3 regions of the Thermophagus sp. OGC60D27 genome follow, and region 3 is predicted to be linked to each of the others. Evidence: riboswitches for the same ligand, from Rfam matches in the RefSeq annotation. Region 3 holds a riboswitch; each other region holds the start of a gene.
The links. A riboswitch is a leader RNA that binds a small molecule or an ion and turns the genes downstream of it on or off. The one in region 3 is predicted to bind cobalamin.
Positions count from the first base shown of each region.

Region 1: another riboswitch for cobalamin. It lies ahead of ACT29H_RS08615 (ABC transporter substrate-binding protein); the one in region 3 lies ahead of ACT29H_RS07810 (TonB-dependent receptor).
Region 2: another riboswitch for cobalamin. It lies ahead of ACT29H_RS15940 (cobyric acid synthase); the one in region 3 lies ahead of ACT29H_RS07810 (TonB-dependent receptor).

Region 1 is NZ_JBQTGH010000006.1:56,533-62,876, forward strand. Features, by position in the region: gene tdh (L-threonine 3-dehydrogenase) at 1-161, shown strand, start outside; gene ACT29H_RS08605 (DUF6132 family protein) at 387-602, opposite strand; gene ACT29H_RS08610 (hypothetical protein) at 680-1,888, shown strand; cobalamin riboswitch at 2,053-2,261, shown strand; gene ACT29H_RS08615 (ABC transporter substrate-binding protein) at 2,290-3,456, shown strand; gene ACT29H_RS08620 (iron chelate uptake ABC transporter family permease subunit) at 3,552-4,622, shown strand; gene ACT29H_RS08625 (ABC transporter ATP-binding protein) at 4,643-5,674, shown strand; gene htpG (molecular chaperone HtpG) at 5,776-6,344, shown strand, end outside.
Region 2 is NZ_JBQTGH010000019.1:25,881-32,224, forward strand. Features, by position in the region: gene galB (beta-galactosidase GalB) at 1-2,064, shown strand, start outside; cobalamin riboswitch at 2,902-3,151, shown strand; gene ACT29H_RS15940 (cobyric acid synthase) at 3,506-4,975, shown strand; gene ACT29H_RS15945 (threonine-phosphate decarboxylase) at 4,975-5,985, shown strand; gene cbiB (adenosylcobinamide-phosphate synthase CbiB) at 5,976-6,344, shown strand, end outside.
Region 3 is NZ_JBQTGH010000005.1:147,088-153,431, reverse strand. Features, by position in the region: gene ACT29H_RS07820 (TonB-dependent siderophore receptor) at 1-1,255, opposite strand, end outside; gene ACT29H_RS07815 (carbon starvation CstA family protein) at 1,885-3,324, shown strand; cobalamin riboswitch at 3,628-3,858, shown strand; gene ACT29H_RS07810 (TonB-dependent receptor) at 3,959-5,866, shown strand; gene ACT29H_RS07805 (YncE family protein) at 5,881-6,344, shown strand, end outside.

The sequences.
Region 1 (6,344 bases), on a different contig from region 3:
GTGAGATGTTTGAAACATGGTATCATATGGAACAGATGTTGATGTCGGGGTTGGATATTTCTCCAATAATTACACATCGTTTTCCAATTGACGAATTTCAAAAGGGATTTGACATCATGGAAGAAGGAAATTGTGGTAAGGTTATTTTGAATTGGGAGTAAATCCTTATTAATTTGTTATTTATGGCAGGCGTTCTGTCGTCCCTGTTTCGTTCTAATACGTTGGTCTGAACAGGGGGCAGAACGTTTTTTGGGTGTTAATGTGTCCTTCTTTTTATTTAAAACTGACATTATCAGGGTAGGAAATTCAGGGATAATGATTGGATTGCCATACCTATTGGATTTCAAATTATCCTAGGCCTAACATCTTTTTGGCAAGTATTGTTTTTACTTTATTGTCCAGATTAATCCTAAAACCATGCCTGCGATTGTACTGTTCCAGGGCCTGCTTGTAATAGGACAACTGCCGGAGGTGCAACCGATAAAATGATAGTATGCATATCCTAAAGTGCCACCTACTACTATTCCAATAGCTATTCTTAGTAAGCGAGACATTTTTTTGTTTTCTTTGTTGTCGGATTTTATGTGTTTGTTGGTTTGCATGCTATTATTCGTTTTTTTTGAAAAATAAATGTTGTGCAAAAATATTTAAAAATATAGATAATTAAAAATATTGGTTTATGCCTAATCGTTTATTTTTTCTTTTTTTCCTTGTGGTGTTCTTTTCTATTTCAGGGACTGCCCAGAAATATGAAACACTCTTCCAGCAATGGGAGAACTATCTCCAGGGCGATGATAATGAAAAGAATTTTCGGGAAGTGTCGTTACTCAATCAGATTGAACGATTTGTGGTAAACGTAAGTGAGGCTCCGGATTCAACAAAATTTTTACGGGGGTGGGAGGTCATGTCTGACCAAGATGAAAAATTCAATGCTTTTGTCACCATTGTTTCATTTGAAAGCGGCAAACAGAAATTGCTTTATTGTTTGAAGTCAGTAAAAGAAAAGACGGCCTTTACATTTACCAAAGAGCTGCCATTTACAATAGAAGAGAAATGGACACTTGACTTTGAAATGTTACCCTTGAATGAAGATACAATAGTTGGTTTTAACGTTATGACTAATCGGAGAGAGATTCTGAAAATTCCGGATGTAGAGACCGCTATGGGTTTTGCCAGCTTAATGAGAATGAAAGGCGAAGAATCCATCTTCAGTGTTTCGGAAAAGTTGCAGCAACGCCTTTCTATGGTATTGTCGCAACCCCAAATGTTTTTAGATGATTTCGCCGGCTTTTCAGGATTGTCCACTCTTTTGTTGCCAAAGGAAGGGGTGAAAATAGTGACTTGGAACATAGAAAAACTTGAAGGAGGCCATCACTTTTTTGGGCTTTTGGCCGTAAAAGATGAAGCTAAGAATATTCAGGTGTATCAATTGAATGATAAGTATACGGAAATTAATCGAGCCCAGTTTTCAACGTTGCGTTATCCTGACTGGTTCGGTGCCGTTTATTACCAAATTATTCCGGTACGAATAAAAAAACAGACTTTTTTTACGCTTTTGGGATATAATGGCAATGACGCCTTTTCAAAAATCAGAATTGTTGATGTATTCTATATTGCCCGCCAGGGGATACCTGTTTTTGGTGCCCCAATTTTTAATGTTGGGGGACGCGTAAAAAAAAGGTTGATTTTTGAGTATAGTAATGATGCCAATATGATGCTAAGATATGATGGCCGGGAAAAGAAGATTGTATTGGATCATTTATCACCGATGGATCCTGTTTATGAAGGAGATCGGAGTTATTATGTGCCTGATCTGTCTTATGATGCATTGGAATATAAAAACGATCAATGGCGATATCTGGATAATATTGAACTTAGAAACCGATAAATATAAACAATGCTGGAATGGTTGAGACATAGGATTTTGTGAGGGGGATAGATTGAATCCTTTGTTTTTAATTGCCATGAAACTTTATAATTTCTTTTATTACCTTTTGTTAATAGAAAAGTAAGTTAGGGATTGGATATTGTAGTTGTTGTATATTATTTTAATTTTGCAAAAGTGTAACAGGTGCTATTAAGCCTCGAGGGAATCCGGTGGTCTGTTGGCAGAGAGTCCGGAGCTGTACCCGCAGCTGTAATCCCATATTATTGTTGTAACAACAGAAGCCACTGGAATGATCTATTCATTATGGATGATTTTCTCCGGGAAGGCGTTACATCAGGGAAAGCCAGAAGACCTGCCTGTACACTGCCCCTTAACCAATAAAGCTTTCGGGAGATAAAGTGATGGTATTAAAAAAATTGTTGTCCGGTCTGTTGACTGTCGTATTGTTTTCTTCTTGCCACGTTGCAACCCAAAAAGATTCTGTTATAGATCTTTTTGCTAATCTTAAACCTGATTCGGTTTTTCGTCCGAGCTATGCCAAAGGATTTTCTATAACTTATTACGATAGTCTGAAATTAATTCACATAGCTGATCCTTGGGATCAAACAGCCGAGGGAGATTATATTCTTGTAGGGTCCGGGGAGTGTCCCCAACAGTTCCAAAATCACTTGTTGCCGTATGTAACCTATCCTGTTACAAATTGGTCCGCCTTTTCATCTACGCAAATCGAATTTGCTGCAAAAATTGGCGTTCTTGAATCGCTTGGTAGCGTTGCCGAGCCTCAGTATATCTCAAATTTCTATGTACAGGCAAACCTGAACGAAGGGAGAATAAAAAATGTGGGAATGGCCGGTTCACCTGATATTGAAGTTCTTTTGGCTTCGTCTCCACAGTTTGTGTTTGTTTCTCCTTTTAAAGATAACAGATATGGTCCTATTGAGGAGGCAGGTCTGTTATTAATTTATGATTGTAGTTATCTTGAAGTTTCTCCTTTGGGAAGAGCTGAATGGCTTGTTTTTTTTAGTGCTTTTTACGATAAAGAAGAAGTCGCAATTTCTCAATTTAAAGAGATTGAGAACCGTTATCAGGCCATCGCCAGAAGAGCCAAATCCGTTGTTCCCCGGCCCACTGTTTTTACCGGTTATCTTTTTAATGATGTTTGGTATATGCCGGCGGGCGAAAGTTATGTGGCTAAATTGTTTGAAGATGCTGGGGCTGCATATCGCTATCGTAATCGGCCGGGGGCAGGTTCTTTAGCTTTGGATTTTGAAACGGTTTTTAATGATTTTTACTCAAGTGATGTATGGGTTTTGACGGTCAATCATCAAGGAGATTTTACCACTTCTGATTTGCTTCAAATGGATGGACGATATTCCGGGTTTGAATCTTTCAAAAAAGGGAAAGTATTAATCAGTAATTCCCGCTACTCGGGGTTTTATGAAAAAGGCATAGTTGAACCGCATGTAATTTTAAATGATTTGGCCTATTATCTGCATCCGGATCTTTTTCAGGAATATGAACCGGTATATTTTCATTGGTTGAAAAATGATAATCAGGGAGGAAAATAATCCAATAAATTGAAAATTTGCCTTTGAGCCATTAACAAATAGCATTTAAGTGGAAAAAATATGCCTCCTCGCAAAAAAATAATTGAGTTAAATAGATGGAAGAAATAATAGGTTTCCATTTGGTTAAAAGACCAAAGATAGTTTTGTGGCTTATTTGCCTTTTTGTTCTTTCGCTTTCATTGTTTTTGCTAAATCTTGTTTTTGGTTCTATACACATTCCAATAGAGGCAATTCTGAAAATACTAAGTGGCAAACCCTATGAAAATGAAAGCTGGTATTTTATTGTTTTAAAAAGTCGGTTGCCTCAAACGTTGACAGCCATGCTGGCGGGTGCAGGCTTGGCCGTTGGAGGTCTGCAAATGCAGACATTATTTAGAAATCCACTGGCAGGTCCATCGATATTGGGAATTAGCTCGGGCGCTGGTTTGGGGGTCGCAATAGTATTGATGTTGGCAGGGAAAGTGGGAGGCATCGCCATAAGTCATATGGGCTGGGCGGGCCATCTTTCCGTTGCTGTAGCGGCATTTGGTGGCGCCATACTGGTATTAATGCTGGTGTTGTTTTTATCTCGTCATTTGAAAGATAATGCAGTGTTGCTCATAGTCGGGATTATGGTTGGGTATGCGGCCTCTGCCTTGGTGGGGATATTAAAGTTTTATAGTATGAAGGAGGATGTTCATGCCTATGTTATTTGGGGACTTGGTAGTTTTTCTACTGTCACATGGTCGCAAATGCAAATTTTGTTTCCGGTTGTTCTTTTAGGTTTAATGGGATCCTACTTCCTGGTAAAGCCCTTAAATGTTATGTTGTTGGGAGAACAGTATGCTGGAAATCTTGGCGTTAATATTCGTGTTTCAAGGTTTTTAATCATATTATTGACAGGATTGCTTACAGCTTCTATAACCGCCTTTTGCGGTCCCATTGCCTTTCTGGGGCTGGCAGTGCCCCATTTGACCAAAGGGCTGTTCCGTACATCCGATCATAAAGTGCTGCTTCCGGCGGTTATTCTATTGGGTGTTTCTGTGGCTTTATTTTCTAATTTAATTGCTCGTATGCCTGGGTTTGAAGGTTCGTTACCCATTAATGCCGTGACCAGTATGATCGGTGCTCCGGTGGTGATTTCAGTAATTCTTCGGAGGAGGAATATCAGAACGCCCGGTGTGTGAAATTCACAAAAAGGTTTATCATGTCCAATACATTACAACCATTAATAAAGACCCATAATCTAGCCATCGGCTATAAGAGTAAGGGGCAGGACGTGCGTTCCTTGCATTCCGATATCAATGTGAAGCTCAATGCCGGTGAATTTGTGTGTTTACTTGGTCCTAATGGGGCAGGAAAATCCACTTTGCTTCAGACAATGTGCGGATTTATCCCCGAACTGGATGGTGTTGTTTTTATCAATAATCGTCCTATTTCTTCTGTCTCAGGAAAAGAGTTGTCCTTAATGGTGAGTGTGGTGTTGACCGAAAGGATAGAGGTTTCTAATATGACGGTATTCGATTTGGTTTCTTTGGGGCGAAGTCCTTATACAGGTTTTTTTGGTCGTATGAGAAAGAGGGATGTTAAAAAAGTGAAAGAGGCTATTTCCGCTGTAGGATTGAACGGTTTTGAGTCGAGGCTTCTGGTTCAAATGAGCGATGGCGAGCGACAAAAGGCCATGATTGCAAAAGCTTTGGTGCAAGAGACTCCTTTGATTGTGCTGGATGAGCCTACTGCTTTTTTGGATTTGCCCAGTCGCATTGAGCTGATGCATCTTTTACGACAACTTTCCCACACTCGTAACAAGGGCATTCTTCTTTCTACCCATGACTTGGATCTCGCACTTCAAATGGCGGACAAGGTTTGGCTTTTGGCTGAAGGGAAAAAGATGGAAAGCGGAACACCTGAAGATCTCGTTCTTACCAATGAATTCAGACGTTTTTTTGAGCGTGAAGGAATATTGTTTGATAATAATACAGGGCAGTTTACAATTGATGAAAAAAAATTAAAAACAATTCGTCTTGTCGGGAAGGGAATTGAATATAAGTGGGTGAGTCGTGCATTGGCCCGAAAAGGTTTTGCTTCTTCTGATGAACCGGTATCGGGTATGGAAGTGGAAATTCGCTCGGATGGTCATCCTGAGTATTTGCTCACCGGCCCTTCGGGAAAAACCCATAGATTGAGGACCATTGAAGATTTGCTTGATCAGATTGATACTGAAAATAGTTCTTTATGATCAAGAGAGCTCTGCCTATATGTCAGTATCCTTTCTTTGGCATAGCCTTTGTTTTTAGAGTGCCGACATTTTAGTTGAATCCATTTAAATCGTATAGAGTTATGCAAAAAGGGAAAATTGGTGTTAGTACCGACAACATCTTTCCAATAATTAAAAAATATCTGTATTCTGATCACGAGATCTTTTTGCGTGAACTGGTTTCCAATGCAGTAGATGCCACGCAAAAGCTTAATACGCTTGCACGTATTGGAGATTTTAAGGGTGAAACGGGAGACGTGACCGTCCGAGTTTCTGTTGACGATAAGAAGAAAACTATTACTATTTCGGACAGGGGTGTTGGGATGACCGCTGAAGAGATTGATAAATACATCAATCAGGTTGCGTTTTCAGGGGCCAACGATTTCCTTGAGAAATATAAAAATGATGCCAATGCCATTATCGGACATTTTGGAATGGGATTTTATTCGGCATTCATGGTATCCAAAAAAGTAGAAATACACACTTTGTCATACCGTGATGGTGCAAAAGCCGTTAAATGGGAATGTGACGGAAGTCCTGAATATTCTATCGAAGAAATCGATAAAAAAGACAGGGGAACCGATATTATTTTGTTCATTGATGATGAGAACCAACATTTTGCTGCTAAGGGAGAAATCGAACGGTTACTGAA
Region 2 (6,344 bases), on a different contig from region 3:
ATCAACGGTCATTACCTTGGAAAGCGACCATATGGTTACATCTCTTTCCGTTATGACCTTACCCCTCATTTGAATTTCGGTGATAAAGAAAATGTATTGGCCGTGAAGGTGGATAACAGTCTTCAGCCCAATTCTCGGTGGTACTCCGGGGCGGGCATCTACCGAAATGTATGGCTCACAACCGTTAACCCCCTGTATGTCGATCATTGGGGAACATTTATTACGACCCCCCATATCGAAGACGACAGGGCTGTGGTACATATTCAAAGTACTGTAAGTAATGACTTCGACCAACCTGTTGTCTGTACGGTTATTACCCAGGTGGTGTCGCCCGAAGGCGAGGTGGTTGCTCAAACTGAATCGGCAGATAAGGAGCTTTTGCCCAACCAAAAAATTACGTTTTCCGACTCGGTGGAAGTACCCCATCCCGTGTTGTGGGATCTTAACCAGCCCAGGATTTATACCGCCATCACCCGGATATGGTCCGACGGACATTTAATGGATCAGTATCATACAAAGTTTGGCATTCGCAGTTTTAATTTTGATGCCGAAAAGGGATTTTTCCTCAACGGACGGCCAGTGAAGATTAAAGGCGTATGTCTGCATCACGATCTGGGTGCCCTGGGAGCCGCCTTTAACCGAAGGGCTATGGAACGTCAGCTTCAAATCATGCAAAAGATGGGCGTCAATGCCATTCGTACTTCTCATAATCCGCCGGCGCCAGAAGTGTTGCAATTGTGCGACAGCATGGGCTTCATCGTTATGGACGAGGCTTTCGATATGTGGGCCCTCGCAAAGGTGAAATACGATTATTCACACCATTGGGAGGAGTGGCATGAGACAGATCTGCGCGATTTCATCCGGCGCGACCGCAACCACCCTTCGGTGATGATCTGGAGCATCGGTAACGAAATTCTGGAACAATGGGACAGTTCCGGCGTGGAGTTAACCCGTGAACTGGCCGCCATAGTCCGTCAGTTGGATCCTACTCGTCCCATAACCACGGGCAATAATGAGCCATCCCCACGCAATTATCTGATTCAGTCGGGCGCTCTCGACCTCATAGGGGTTAATTATCATCATGAGGGATGGACTGATTTCCCGAAAACTTTTCCGGGACAAAAGTTCATTGCCACCGAAACCAACTCATCACTGCATACCAGAGGTTACTACGATATGCCGTCGGACAGCGTGAGAGTATGGCCTAACCGCTGGGATGTGCCGTTTGAGGGCGGAAATCCCGGTAATACCTGTTCGGCCTACGACAATTGCAGGGCCCCATGGGGATCAACACATGCCGACACCTGGCGACTGATTAAAAAGTATGACTTCCTGTCGGGAATGTTTATCTGGACCGGCTTCGATTATCTGGGAGAGCCTACCCCTTACCAGTGGCCCTCGCGCAGTTCCTATTTCGGGGTGGTCGATTTGGCCGGTTTCCCCAAAGACGCCTACTATTTTTATCAAAGCGAATGGTCGAAAGATACCGTACTGCATCTTTTCCCTCACTGGAACTGGGAAGAAGGGCAAACGGTGGATGTATGGGCTTACTACAATTATGCCGATGAGGTGGAATTATTCCTGAATGACAAATCGTTGGGGAGTAAAAGTAAATCGGATGAACAGTTCCACGTCATGTGGCGAGTGTCCTTCGAACCCGGAACCCTCAGAGCTGTGTCTCGAAAAAACGGACAAAGGGTGGCAGAAAAAATCATTCATACGGCCGGGCAGCCCGCTCGCATTCATTTGACATGCGACAGAGAAATAATCCATGCCAATGGAGAAGATCTGGCCTTCGTCACGGCCATCGTCACCGATAAAGAAGGTGTTCCCGTGCCCGATGCCGAGAATTTGATCAAATTTAGTTTGGATGGAGAGGCCTCCATCGTCGCTACCGATAATGGCAGTCAGACCAGCCTCACCTCATTTCAGAGTCATCAACGAAAAGCGTTTCACGGGAAATGTCTGGCCATTGTACGTGCCGGCAGTAAAAAGGGAAGTGTTATGGTGAAGGCCGTTTCCGAAGGATTGCCCGAAGCGGTTGCAAGAATAGAATTGCAGTAATCGGAATTAGGTTTGCTTACCGGGAATCTCCTCAGAGTTGAGAAAATGATATATCTATTCCGGCTCTGGGGTTTTTATGTTTTGTAAGGTGAGTCACCGTTTAATGATCACTCCGCTGTGATTTTTCCATGGCGTTATATTAATTGTTTTTTTTCTAAAGACACAGTTCCGTGAATATTCTTCTCTGGAAGCCATTACATCGCTGCATGAAGGTTTCCAATCACTCTGGAAGCCATTACATCGCTGCATGAAGGTTTCAAATCACTCTGGAAGCCATTGCATCGCTGCATGAAGGTTTCAAATCACTCTGGAAGCCATTGCATCGCTGCATGAAGGTTTCAAATCGTTCTGGAGGGCATTGCATCGCTGCATGAAGGTTTCAAATCGTTCTGGAAGCCATTACATCGCTGCATGAAGGTTTCAAATCGTTCTGGAGGGCATTGCATCGCTGCATGAAGGTTTCAAATTGTTCTGGAGGGCATTGCATCGCTGCATGAAGGTTTCAAATCGTTCTGGAGGTCATTGCATCGCTGCATGAAGGTTTCCAATCACTCTGGAAGCCATTGCATCGCTGCATGAAGGTTTCAAATCATTCTGGAGGGCATTACATCGCTGCATGAAGGTTTCAAATCGTTCTGGAGGTCATTGCATCGCTGCATGAAGGTTTCAAATCGTTCTGGAGGTCATTACATCGCTGCATGAAAGTTTCTGTTATTCGAAGAGGCCAGAAGCCGGAACTTATAATCACCAATCTCACCCGCCATGCTCACACTCTTCACTCGCCTTTAGATTCATCCTAAACAAATATTATGTTTTTATAGTTATCAAAAATCCAATATCTTTGCCTGAGATTTTGGTGACAGGTCATGATTTCTTCATGGTCTGTAAAAGGGAATCCGGTGAAAATCCGGAGCTGTACCCGCAGCTGTAAGCTCTTTAAAAGGTTTGAATATTACTTCTTGCCACTGTCAATACCTTCTTTGAATTCAGGGAAGGAGAACTTTGAATCCATAAGGCTTCAAAGTAGGACGGGAAGGCCATTCAAACCGGAGCGAGCCAGAAAACCTGCCAGAATTAGTTTGTTAAAAGTAACATTTTGCTTCCGGGTTAGAAGTATATGTTCAGAACATTCGCGCGCGTGTTCGGCATGTTTTTCCTAATCATTATGGATGCAAGGTGGAATAATTTCAACTAAAATTATTTTTATCCACCGTCGGATTTTTAGTGGTTAGTCAACAGTCATTAGGCATCAGTGGTGGTTACTCTAATTGATAATGACTAATTTTCAGTTCCATCAGCCTTCGTTGGTGTGGATTTGCAATTCAACTAAATAAATTCAAAGAGACGAGCATGGCAAGAAGGCTTCCTAAAATAAGAACATGTTTAAACTTTAGGTCATGTGGGTTTCATTCCACCAATAACTGAAATAAAATTAATACTGATGCAAGCATTAAAACATCCGCTGATGATTGTGGGAACGGGTTCCGATGTGGGGAAGAGTGTTCTGGCCACCGGTTTTTGTCGCATCTTTTTGCAGGATGGATATCGTCCCGTGCCTTTTAAGGCGCAGAATATGTCGCTCAACAGCTATGTGACGGCCGACGGTGGCGAGATGGGTCGAGCACAGGCCGTACAGGCCGAAGCATGCCGGCTGGAATGTCACACCGACATGAATCCGGTGTTGTTGAAACCCGGTTCCGACAAGCAGTCGCAAGTCATCGTCAACGGGAAAGTGCTGGGAAACTATTCTGCCGGCAGCTATTTCAGAGGGGAGATAAAAGGTTGGTTGTTTGAGGAGGTTATGAAGGCGTTTAAGCGGCTGCAAAGTCAATATAATCCTGTTGTTATTGAGGGCGCCGGCAGCATTGCCGAACTCAACCTTAAAAATAATGACATCGTAAATATGCGCATGGCTACTGCCGTTAATGCCGCTACCATTTTGGTGGCAGATATCGAACGGGGCGGCGTTTTTGCCAGCGTTTACGGGTCCATTAAATTATTATCGCCGGAAGAACGAAAGTGCATCAAAGGAATTATTATCAATAAGTTTAGAGGTGATATTTCCCTTTTCGACGAAGGCAAAAAAATCATTGAAGAATTGACCGGTGTCCCTGTATTGGGTGTGGTACCTGCCTTTCGGCATATACGAATTGAAGAAGAGGATTCCGTCTCATTGGCGCGTAAAGCCTTTGCGGCAGTGGAAGACAAAATTAATGTAGCCGTGATTTTACTGCGCCGACTTTCCAATTTTACCGACTTTAACCGTTTGGAGCAGGAAGAAAAGGTTAACCTCTTTTATACCAATAATGTTGAAGAGATTCGGAAGGCGGACCTCATAATATTGCCCGGCTCTAAAAGTACCATTGCCGACCTTAATGAGTTGCGAAGCAACGGCGTTGCCGACGAGATTGTTCGGCAGGCCAGAGAAGGAAAGAGCATCGTGGGCATATGTGGCGGTTATCAAATGATGGGGCGGACTATCCGTGACCCGCATCATATCGAAAGTGCGCTGGAACAATTGCCCGGATTGAATCTGTTGCCCGTTGAAACGACCATTGGTCCCGAAAAAGCCACCGTTCGTACTGTCTTTAAGTTTAAGTATTTTGATGAATTATGCCACGGGTATGAAATTCATATGGGTCGTACCCGTCTGGACGATGATGCCCAACCCCTCAATCGATTGGAAAAGGGTGGCGCGGAGGGGTGCTGCCTGAACCAACGCATCTGGGGAACCTATATGCATGGTATTCTTGATAATCCCGTGGTGATTGAAGATTTATTGTCCCCCTTCGTGGCCGGTAAAACAGCTGCTCAAAATTACGATGCCTTTAAGCAGCAGCAGTATGATTTACTGGCCGACCATCTGAGAAAGTATGTTGATATGGATACCCTTTATAAGATTATGGAGTAATGCTGACAGGTCACGGCGATGATATTTACAGATATCCCGACATTCGATACAATTTCAGTTCGAATGTCAATCCCCGGGGCGCTTCACCCGCGTTGAAGGAGCATCTAAAAGGATGTATGGAAAAAATTGAGCACTATCCATCCCCTATGGCTGAGGATTGGGTGGAGATGATAGCCCAAAGCATGGCTTTATCATCTGAAAATGTGCTGGCCACCAACGGGGCGGTGGAAGCCATATACCTTATTGCAGAGCTCTTTGCGGCAAAAAAGTCATGGATTTTTTATCCCTCTTTTTCAGAGTATGAAGGGGCCTGTGTCCGGTTTAACCATTCCGTTGAATATTATCACCATTCTGCGTTTTCGCAAGTTGATTATTCTGCCGCCGACCTGGTTTGGTTCTGTAACCCTAACAATCCCGATGGAGCCATTTATGATACAGGCATTCTTTCCCAAAAGATAGAAGCGTATCCCAATACCCTGTTTGTGGTCGATGAGGCCTATGTCGATTTTACCGATGAGGTCTGTTCTTTAGTTTCTTGTTTGCCCAAAGCATCGAATCTGATGGTCATAAAATCCATGACCAAGCGTTTTGCCATTCCCGGCCTCAGACTGGGATTTCTGATGGCCAATAAAAATATTATTGAAGCTTTAAAGCAAAGGGTGATGCCCTGGCGCCTCAATGCCCTGGCCATTGAGGCCGGAAAATTTTGTCTGACCCAAAATGCCGATGACGGATTCAATATAAAGACCCTATTGCAGGAATCGCAAAGAGTACAAAACAGTATTCACCGGCTGAAAGGCTTTCGGGTGCATTGGTCTTCCACCACCTTTTTTCTGGTGGAAGGGCCGGTGGAGGCATCCATCCTGAAAAATAGACTGGCAGAAGAACATGGTATCCTTATCCGTGATGCTTCCAACTTCAGGGGGTTGGGCGACCGTTTTTTTCGTGTGTCGGTACGGTCGGAAGAGGAAAATAATTATTTAATCAGGGCATTGGAACGATGGGGCTGAAGATTCATATAGGAGCGATAATAATAGCTTATTTGCTGGACCGATTGCTTGGTGACCCGCCATGGTTGCCGCATCCTGTGGTGTGGTTTGGGAAAATCATTGGTTGGTGTGACCATCGGCTGAACAGCGGGACACATCGTATGCTCAAAGGTAGGGGGGTGGCACTATTGGCGGTTATGGTGGTATATTTGTTTTTCCGGGGTGGGTGGGAGTTGTTTTTTTCTTTGTCGCCAATGGCCGGCGGTCTGGTTGAAACGGTGTTCATTTTTTACGGATTGGCTGGTACCACGTTGATAAAAGAAGGAAAAGCTGTTTTTGAAAAGCTGGAATCGGGAATCGAAGCGGGAAGGAAACAACTG
Region 3 (6,344 bases):
GTCCCGACTTGGCATTGCTGAGGGCATCCCATATTCCAAGGCCCCGGTAAACCAGTCCGCCAGAGGTCACCGAGTCGGGCCACAATGACGAACCTGTCAGCTGGTAGTCCAGATATCCCAGTTGGGCCGTCAGGTTCCAGTGTTCTCCCAGCTTGTGGTGAAGGGTCACAAAGAGATTGTGTTCCCTGATATCGGTGGGATCGATGTTGGGTTCGGCAAGCGTGAAATCACGCGGTAGGGTGCCCATGCCGTCGGGTGCAAAAACATAGGCCGCCCCTACTACCGACAATTGGGAATATTGATAAATATATTCCGCCGTAAGACTGGTGCTGCCGTTGATGAGATATGTCAGGGAAGGATTAATGGTGTATCGGTCGTTATACTCATAGTCTCTGTGCGAGTTTTTTGTCGAGCCCATCGCATTTAGGCGATAGATCAGGTTGTCCTTGTTTGCCAGCCGCCCTCCAAAGTCGACCGTAGCCCTTTGGGTGTTAAACGACCCCATCATGATTCCGGCACTGTTGGAGGCTGAAGCTGACGGCTTCTTGGTTACCACGTTGTAGAACCCCCCCGGCTCCCCCGATGAGAGCATAAAGCCTGCGGGTCCTTTCACGAATTCGATGCGTTCGACCATCGACAGGTCTTCGGTGAGCGGGCCCCAGGGCAGGTCCACGTTCATGCCGTTACGGAAGGCGGGTAGTTTAAAACCCCGCATGTTGATGCGGGCAAAGGTTCCCCAGTGCTCAATCATCTGAGCCCCGCTGGTGTTGCGCGAAACATTCTCCAGCATGTCGGTCAGCTGCTGGTCGGCCAGCACTTCCTCGCTGATGATTTGGACATTTTGGGACATTTTGAGAAGCGGGACGTTGTTCCGGAGCGAGGAAGAAGTCTGCTGAATGGAATATCCCGAATGATGATTGCCGACTACTAAGACTTCTGCAATCTCTTTTTCGGTGCGTTCCATCCTTATGGTGGGGGCGATGGATTGTTGCCCGGCGGTGACGGTAACCGTGATTTCCTTCGGCTTATAACCAACATACGAAGCCTGCAACGTGTAATGGCCGGGATTCAGATTCCGAATAATATAATCCCCTTCTTTATTGGTAATGGTTCCTATGCTGGTGCCTTTAATGCCTATGTTGATCGGGGCCTCCTCTTCATCTGGCATGTCGATATGGCCGCGGATAGACCCTGTTTGGGCAGTTGTTATCAGTGATAGTTGTAAGAAAAACGATACAAATAGTAGGATTCTCATATCTGTTTGTTTTTAATGTTTGATTCTTCGAATAGTTAGTTTGATGAAAGATTTGACGACCCATAGCTGGCTACGATCTCATTTGGTGATCACAAAAGTAGAGGGACACCGAAAGCCAATCAATCCCCAATAGTTGTTATTTTTAGAATCGTTCTAAATTGCACAGCCGGGTGCGGTGGTATCGTAAGAGCTATTTCGCCTCTTCGGGGGTGGAAGGGTAAGTCATTTACATCCAGAACACAGGCACCCTGGTTGAACTTTTTACCTCTTCGGGGCCGGAGATAAAAGCATTGAAGGAATTTCTCGCGGCATGATATGTCTTCAAAGTCATTGATACCAAACGTTCTGGAACTTTGATGTCAATTCTTCGGTATGCGCTTGCAGATGGATTATTCATAACTCAGGCACCAGCGCCTTTGCCTGCCGGAGATCATTCCCCATTATTGGGGATGGAGTCCTTTCCGATTTGGCCTTTGGGGATTGGAAATTTACCCCCTGAGGCATAATAATTCCGGAATGAGACACAACGGGCGCGTATTTTTTTTAATTTCGTTTTTCAAAATTTAACAGCTTCAGGGGGGATCGTTTGGTTTTCCCTCATGGAAATTCAGCAATTACTATTCTTTGATATGATCACATTTATACTGTCTATTGTAGGATTAATAGCCGGATATTTTCTGTACGGCAAATTTGTAGAACATTTTTTTGGTGCTTCCGATCAACATGAAACGCCCGCCCTTAAGATCAACAATGGGGTCGATTACGTTCCCATGCCCACCTGGAAGGTGTTTACCATCGAGTTTCTGAATATTGCCGGGCTGGGCCCCATCTTCGGGGCCATTCTTGGCGCCATGTATGGCCCAATGGCTTATGTGTGGATTGTGTTTGGCTGCATATTTATGGGGGCCGTCCATGATTATTTTTCGGGGATGTTGTCGGTGCGCAATGAGGGGGCCAGTATTCCCGAGATTGTGGGAAAATATCTGGGTCCGGGATTTCAAAATTTCATGCGACTCTTTTCATTGCTGCTGTTGATCTTTGTTGGGGTGGCCTTTGTGTCCGGACCGGCCGAACTGTTGACGACCCTTACCAACGGAGGCTTAAAATTATGGCTGTATGTCATCTTTGCTTACTATCTCATAGCCACTTTATTGCCCATCAATAAGATCATCGGTCAGATCTATCCTCTTTTTGGGGCGGCACTGTTAATCATGGCCATCGGCATTGCCGGGGCAATGATTTATTATGGTTTTGCCGGGGAGCTGGCAATGAAAGAAATCTCTTTTACCAATCTGAAAAACTGGCACCACCATCCTACGGAGAACATCCTTTTCCCCATGATGTTTATTGTGATTTCGTGTGGTGCGCTTAGTGGCTTTCATTCTACCCAGGCGCCTATGATGGCGCGATGCATCAAAAAAGAGAGCTACGGCCGGCATGTTTTTTACGGCGCCATGATTGCCGAAGGGATTGTAGCCATCATCTGGGCCACTGCGGCCATGAACTTTTTTGGTGGCCCCGACGGTTTAAACACAACGATGCAGATGGAAGGACACAACCCTGCGTGGGTGGTCAATGAGATCAGTCGCAGCTGGTTGGGAACCGTGGGTGCCATTTTTGCCATCATCGGGGTGATTGCTTGTCCCATCACCACGGGCGATACGGCGTTTCGGAGTGCACGCCTCACCATTGCCGATGTTTTTAAATTGGATCAATCGTCCATACAAAAACGTTTATGGGTAAGTATCCCATTGTTTGCTGTTGGTTTTGTGTTGTCGCAGCTGGAATTTGCCACCATCTGGAAATATCTGGGCCTTTCCAACCAGGTGCTGGCAGTGGTGGTGCTCTGGGCCGGTGCCATGTATCTGGTCAAAGTGGGGAAACCTCACTGGATGCTGTCGCTGCCGGCGGTTTTTATGACCGTTGTATGTGTTACCTATCTTATTGTGGCGCCACTGAAAAACGGAGGATTCTTTGTGGATCCTTCCACCGGTCTTCCTCTGGGAATTCTCTTGGGGTTGGCTTCTTTTATCTGGTTTTTGCGAAGTGCCCGCAAGCATAGAGGATGATATCTCTTAAGATAATATTTGGTGGTTTGTTGCTGATTATTAGTATGTTGAAATTTCTTGGCTGATGAGCAGGAAACGGATGCCTATTCAATGATAAAGGAATGCGCATCGACCGGGAAACGGATGCGCATGAAATTAAAAAAAGATGCGCATTCGACCAGGAAAACGATGCGCATCAAAAAAAAATTCATGCGCATGATTTGATCAATTGATGCGCATCAAAAAAAAAAAGATGCGCATCGACTTTTTGGTTCGAAAGGCATAAAAAGTTTTTTTCACAAGCAACAAAAAAAATACTACATTTGTCCACGTAAAACTGGTTCATCACTCTTAGTTTTTACTTCCAAGAGGATGATTAAAAGGGAATCCGGTTAAAATCCGGAGCTGTCCCCGCAGCTGTAAGCTCTTTAAAAGGTTTGAATAAAACCCCCTGCCACTGAGAAGAACGATTCGCAAAAATGGTGAATCACCCCTCTCGGGAAGGCCATTCAAACCGGAGCAAGCCAGAAGACCTGCCAGAAGTTAAAATTCGTAGCTTTCGGGTGGAAAAGCGAAGATATGAACAGTTTTTTCCGTTCTATTTTCACTGTACCGGATGTTGCGAATGATTAAATCTGTTTAATCATTTGTAACTATGTTGTTGAAGTATCTTGGGATTTGCATTGTACTGATATTCCCGGTGTGGATCAGCGCACAGGATCTTTTTCAGGAGGAACCCGTTCGATTAAAAGAGGTGCGTGTAACCTCTACCCGCCTAAGGGAATTTGCGGTGGGGGCTTCCGTGACGTCGCCCGATTCTTCGTTGGTGAATCTTCATCAAGAGGAATCGCTCTCATCTCTATTGTCTGCCGCATCGGGCATTAATATAAAAACGTATGGTGCCGGCGGCCTCACATCCCTCAGCATGCGTGGAGGGCGAACCAATCATACGGCCGTTTTGTGGAACGGATTGAATATTCAAAGCCCTATGAATGGAGGCGTAAACCTTTCGGTTATGCCGGTGCGCTTTTTTAATCATGTGGAAGTGCAGCGGGGAGGTTCCGGAACTCTGTTTGGCAGCGGTGCTGTTTCGGGGGTCATCCATTTGTCGGGCAAGGATCTTCTGGGGATGGAGAATGGCTTGAATGTTTCCGCTTCCACCGGCAGTTTTGGATTTGGCTCCGCCGCTGCCGATGTGAAGATGGGGAATTCCGGATTTGCCGGCCGGCTGGCGGTCTTTGGACAGCAGGCCGATAATGATTTTTCCTTCATCAATACCTCTCGTATCGGTCATCCCAAAGAAACTCAGACCAATGCCGGTGTCGAACAATTTGGCGTTTTACAGGAAAATCAATGGCGCATTTCCGATCGATCGGTGATGACAACCGGGCTGTGGTTTCAGGACTACAACAAGGATTTGCAAACCCTGATGACCAGCCGCCAGCCCGACGATACCAATCAGAAGGATAAGAATCTTCTGGTCTCGGCCAACTATAAATATTACGGACCAAGAGGAACGTTTCAACTCAAACAGGGATTGATTCGCAACAAGGTTCTCTACTCCAATCCCGACTATGTGGACCCTCAGGCCGACAATAATTCCCGTTCGTGGATCAGTGAGGCCGAATATAAGTATCGGGTCGGGGTGCTTCATTCCATCAATGCCGGGGTGAATTACACCAACGAACTGGCATGGTCAGACGGATATATCGGCGATGTGACGCGTCACCGCCTGTCGGCTTTTGCGTCGGGGCGTTATGGCTGGGCCAATGGACGAGGTGCCGCGGTATTGAGTGTGCGCGAAGAGTTAACCAACGGGAATGAACAACCGGTGGTATTCTCGTTGGGACTGGAGCATCCGATCATGAATTGGGCAACCATTAAGGGCACGGTCTCCAAAAATTACCGAATCCCCAACCTGAATGATCTTTACTGGAAAGAGGATGGCTACTCCATGGGCAATCTCGATTTGAAGGCAGAAGCCGGATGGTCGGGTGATATGGGCATCGATTTCTCCTTTTCGATGAGCGAAACGGTGAAAACAGAGGTGACCACCGCTCTGTTTGCTTCACGAACCAATGATATTATTGTATGGCTTCCGGAGGATGGCGGAAAATGGATGCCACGGAACAAGCAAATCGGCGAAACGCTCGGTGTGGAGGCCGGGTTGCGGCTTACCGCACAAGCCGGTGTTAACACCTTGGCCGCCCGTGTGTTTTATACCTATGTGAGCTCAACGTTAACGACCGATGATGAATACAATGATCAACAAATGATCTATACCCCGAAGCATAAAGTGAACACGGTGTTGAGCTTGGCTCGCCGACCGTTTTATGTCACGCTTTCTGGTGCCTACACCGGCCAAAGGTATTACGATTATAAAAACACCTTGGAAGCCTATACGCTGTTGAATGGCATGGTCGGATATAAATTAAAGCTTTTGAATGTTGGTGCCGACCTCTCCTTTAAGGTTAATAATATTACGGATACCGCTTACCAGGTGGTGGCTTGGTATGCCATGCCGCCGCGAAACTATAGAATTACACTGAGTTTAACTATTTAAAAAAGTTGATAAGAATGAAACGATTGGAATTTTTTAGCAGGAAGCGTTCGATACAGAACATATTGAAAATTTTTGGTCTATCGCTGGTGGTGATGCTGGCATCGTGCGAAGATGACGATAACAACAGCGATGTTATTGATAAAGGCGACTTTACCAATGGTGTCTTTGTGTTGAACCAAGGACAGTATGGGGCGGCCAATGCGTCGGTCTCTTTTATTGGAGAAGATACCATAATGGGCGACTTGTTTACGGAACGAAATAATACTGCTGTTTTGGGAGATGTATTACAAGATATGGTTTCGGTCGGGAACCTCTCTTTTTTGGTGTTGAATGCTTCTAACAGTCTGATGGTTGTTGATAATACGAATTTTGAATATGTCTATGAGATTGAGAATGGCATAGATAATCCGAGGTATGCCGTGGTGTATGATGGGTTGGTTTATGTCTCCCAGTGGGGTAATGATGGACAGATCGTCGT